Regions from separate parts of the Actinoplanes sp. NPDC051343 genome, predicted to be linked through region 1. Evidence: riboswitches for the same ligand, from Rfam matches in the RefSeq annotation. Region 1 holds a riboswitch; the other holds the start of a gene.
The links. Region 1 has a riboswitch for thiamine pyrophosphate ahead of thiE (thiamine phosphate synthase). Riboswitches for the same ligand answer to the same signal wherever they lie in the genome.
Positions count from the first base shown of each region.

Region 2: it holds a riboswitch for thiamine pyrophosphate, as region 1 does, so the genes downstream of both, ACIA5C_RS29695 (ECF transporter S component) here and thiE (thiamine phosphate synthase) in region 1, are expected to answer to the same signal.

Region 1 is NZ_JBITEL010000010.1:161,095-163,288, reverse strand. Features, by position in the region: gene ACIA5C_RS30865 (ABC-F family ATP-binding cassette domain-containing protein) at 1-859, shown strand, start outside; TPP riboswitch at 896-1,007, shown strand; gene thiE (thiamine phosphate synthase) at 998-1,576, shown strand; gene thiO (glycine oxidase ThiO) at 1,573-2,194, shown strand, end outside.
Region 2 is NZ_JBITEL010000009.1:357,987-360,180, reverse strand. Features, by position in the region: gene ACIA5C_RS29700 (ABC transporter ATP-binding protein) at 1-685, opposite strand, end outside; gene ACIA5C_RS29695 (ECF transporter S component) at 704-1,276, opposite strand; TPP riboswitch at 1,313-1,422, opposite strand; gene ACIA5C_RS29690 (alpha/beta fold hydrolase) at 1,479-2,194, shown strand, end outside.

The sequences.
Region 1 (2,194 bases):
GGACGAGGAGCGCGAGAAGCTGCGCGAGCTGATGCTGATGTACAAGCAGAAGGCGGCGTACAACTCCGACATGGCGTCGCGCTACCAGTCGGCGCAGACCCGGTTGCGCAAGTTCGAGGAGGCCGGCCCGCCGCCGCTGCCGCCCAAGGACCAGTCGCTGCGGATGGATCTGCGCGGCGGGCGTACGGCCAAGCGGGCCGTGATCTGCTCGGATCTCGAGATGGAAAACCTGACGTTCCCGTTCGATCTGGAGATCTGGTACGGCGACCGCGTGGCCGTGCTCGGGGCGAACGGCACCGGCAAGTCGCATTTCCTGCGGCTGCTGGCGGCCGGCGGCACCAGCCCCGACGTCGAAAATCAGCCGGTCGACGGGGCGCCGCTGGCCCACGTGAAGCACAACGGTGTGGCTCGGCTGGGCGCCCGGGTGCGACCGGGGCACTTCTCGCAGACCCACGATCGGCCGGAACTGGTCGACCGGACGTTGGTCGAGATCCTGTGGCGGGGTGACGAACATCGCTCCGGGCGCGATCGGGCCGGGGCGATGAAGGCCCTCAACCGATATGAGCTGGCCGCGCAGGGCGACCAGAAGTTCGGCACGCTCTCGGGCGGGCAGCAGGCACGGTTCCTGGTGCTGCTGCTCGAGCTCTCCGGCGCGACGTTGTTGCTGCTCGACGAGCCGACCGACAACCTCGACCTGGCCTCGGCCGAGGCGCTCGAGGAAGGGTTGATGGCGTTCGAGGGCACGGTGATCGCGGTGACCCACGACCGCTGGTTCACCCGGTCGTTCGATCGGTTCGTGCTGTTCCAGGGTGACGGAGAGGTGGTCGAGACACCACAGCCAGTTTGGGAAGTGCGCTAGCGCTTTCGGTCGCGGGCCGGTTATGGTCCGAGGAAGAACCAACCCCACGGGAGTCCGGTGCACCGGGCTGAGAGGGGGGCTGTTGCGGCCCCCGACCGTCGAACCTGATCCGGGTCATGCCGGCGCAGGGAGGAGCGTGTGGTGTTTCCTCGGTTGCACATCATCACCGACTCGCTGGACGTCGTGCGGGCGGTGGTCGGGCTCGGCCCGGTTGCGATCCAGATCCGGGTCAAGTCGTCCTCTCGGCTGGCCTACGAGTTGGCGCTGGCCGCGTTGCCGTTGTGCCGCACGGCCGGCGCGTTGTGCCTGATCGATGATCGGGTCGAGGTGGCGCTGGCCGTCGGGGCCGATGGCGTTCACGTGGGGTCGTCCGATCTACCGGTTTCGGTGGCTCGGCGGCTTCTCGGTCCGACGGCCGTCGTCGGAGGCACTTGTCGCGACCTTGCGGACATCCGTCGCGCGGTTGCCGATGGTGCTTCCTATGTCGGGCTCGGTCCGGTCTTCGCCACGTCCACAAAGGATGGCCTGCCGCCGCCCATGGGGCCGGCGGTGGCCGGCGCCGCGGCCGCCGCGGCGCCCGAGATCCCGGTGATCGCGATCGGCGGGATCACCGTCGACCGGGTGCCGGAACTCCGGACCTACGGGGTGGCCGTGGTCTCGGCGATCGCGGCCGACCCGGTCGGTGCCACCACCTCGTTCCTGAAGGCGCTGTCGTGAGCGTCGCGGTGGTCGGCGGCGGGATCATCGGCCTGTCCATCGCCTCGCGGCTGGTGGACAACGGCGCCGACGTCACGATCTTCGACGACGGTGAGTACGGCGCCTGGAACGTCGCCGCCGGCATGCTCGCGCCGGGCGGGGAGGCGGCCTTCGAGACACCGGCCCTGGTCCGGCTGATGTCGTCGTCCGCCGAGCGCTGGTCGTCGTTCGCGGCCTCGCTCGGCGTCGACGTGGGCTACGACGAGACGGGCACGCTGAGCCTCGCCGTCACGGCCGACGACGTCGCCGTGGCCGCGCGGGAGTGGCCTTCGCCGGCCCTGCGGCCCTCCCGCCTGCGCGAACTCGAGCCGGCCCTGTCGCCGCGGGTGCGGGCCGGCGTGCACCGGCCGGCCGATTGCCAGGTCGACCCGCGCCGGGTCGTGGCGGCGCTGCGGGAGCGGCTCGGCGACCGGATCGTCACCAAGCGGCTGTCGACGCTCGACGAGGCCGGCGCGCCGACGGTCGTGGTGGCGGCGGGCTGCGGCACGGCGGCGCTCACCGGCCTGCCGATCCGGCCGGTCAAAGGCCAGGTGCTCCGGCTGCGCGGCGAACCCGGGCTGCTCCGGCACGTGATCGAGG
Region 2 (2,194 bases), on a different contig from region 1:
AGGCGGCGAAGACCACCTCGGGTGCGCCGTCGGCGCGCACCCCGCCGCCCGGCTCGAGCGCCACCACCCGGTCGACCAGCGGGAGGGCCTCGGCGACCCGGTGCTCGACGATGATCAGGGTGGCGTCGGAGACACCGGACCGGACGATCGCCTCCCGCACCAGCGAGGCGCCCGCCGGGTCGAGGTTGGCTGTCGGCTCGTCGAGCAGCACCAGCCCGGGACGCATCGCCAGGACCCCGGCCAGCGCCAGGCGCTGCGCCTCGCCGCCGGAAAGCGCGGCGGTCGGGCGGGTGATCGGGTAGGGGAAGCCGACCCGGTCGAGGGCGTCGCTGACCCGGGGCCAGATGTCGGCCTCCCGCACCCCCCGGTTTTCCAGTCCGAACGCGACGTCGTCGCCGCTGCGGGCCATCACCAGCTGGGTCTGCGGGTCCTGGAACAGGATGCCGACGCGTTCCCGGGCCTTGCGCGGGTCGAGGCCGTCGACCTCGACCGTCCCCTCCGATTCGCCGGAGTCGTCGGGCAGCAGGCCGGCCAGCGCGGCGAGCAGGGTGCTCTTGCCGGCCCCGGAGGGCCCGAGCAGCAGCACCCGCTCGCCGTGCGCGATCTGCAGGTCGACGTCGCGGATCGCCCAGGCGCGGCGGCCGGCATGCCGCCACCCGAACCCGCGAAGCACGACCTCACTCATGGTTTGAACAGGCCCGGTTCAGACCAGCGCCCGTTCCCGGCCCGCGGCGAAGCGGTCCAGGACCCCGGTCTGTGCGAGCGCCTTGACCAGGAGGGCACTGCCCAGGCCGGCGATCACCAGCGAGGACGCCGCGGTGATCAGGATGTACGGGATCCGCATGCTCGCCCACGAAGTGCCCGGGTACCAGACGAACACGTCGTAGATCGAGGCGACGAGCCCGGCCAGTGCGCCCGAGAGCAGCGCCACCGGGAGCCGCCACACCTTGTAGAGGAACAGTGCGAAGGCCAGTTCGCCGCCGAGCGCTTCCAGCGGGCCCTGTACGACCAGGGTCCAGCCCCAGCTGGTGCCGATCGCGACCGACACCAGCGCGGCCAGGGTCAGGGTGTAGAACGCCGCGCCCGGCTTGCGGACGATCAGCGCGCCGAGTACGGCCGGGACGAGCCACATGCCGTAGATGACGGCCCGTCCGGGCAGGGGGATGGCGTCGGCCGGGCCGTTCCAGAGAAAGTTCCAGGCCCAGAAGATGACGCCGAACGCGACCGCGATGATGGATGCGATCACGATGTCGATGGTTCGCCAACGGTTGTTCATAATTTGCCTCCCAGCGGGTACCGGGAGAAGACGCACGCTCGATCAAGACCGAACTTCCTGCGCTGGCATTACCCAGATCAGGTTCGAGGGTCTGCGGGCCTGGTCGGCTCGCACTCTCAGCGCTGTGCGCTCCCCTGTCGGATTGCTAGTTTCGATGACGCTAACACCGGTTGACGGGTTGTGACAGCGAGGGAGTGATCACATGCGGGTGGCGACGACGCGCCGGGAGATCAAGGCGCGCGGGCTGACCTTCGACGTCTTCGAGGGTGGACCCGCCGACGGGCAGCCGATCCTGCTGCTGCACGGCTTCCCGCAGGACCACCGCGAGTTCGACCTGATCCTGCCCCGGCTGCACGCGGCCGGCCTGCGCACGTACGCCCTCGATCAGCGCGGCTATTCGCCCGGCGCGCGCCCGGCGGCGGTCGCCGACTACCGCCTGGCCGAGCCGACCGCGGATGCGGTCGCCGTGATCGAGGCCCTCGGCCTCGAGTCGGCCCACGTGGTCGGCCACGACTGGGGTGCGCAGGTGGCGTGGCTGGTGGCCGGTCAGCACCCGGAGCGGGTGCGCTCGCTGACCGCGATCTCGGTGCCGCACCCGCGTGCGCTCGGCCTCGCCCTCCGGGTACGCCCGACCCAGCGCGCCCGCTTCGTCTATCAGGCCTTTTTCCGTTCGCCAGGCTCCGAGCGGGCGCTGCTGGCCGGCAACGGTGCCCTGCTCAAGAGCATGATGCGCGCGATCGGCGAGCGGGCGGCGCTCTACGCCGACGCGATGCGTGAGCCGGGCCGGCTGACCGGCGGCCTGAACTGGTACCGCGCGCTCAGCCCCAAAGCCCTGCGGAGCATGGGCGTGGTCACCGTGCCGACGACGTACATCTGGAGCGACCGCGACCCGGTCTTCCGGATCACCGCCGCGCTCCG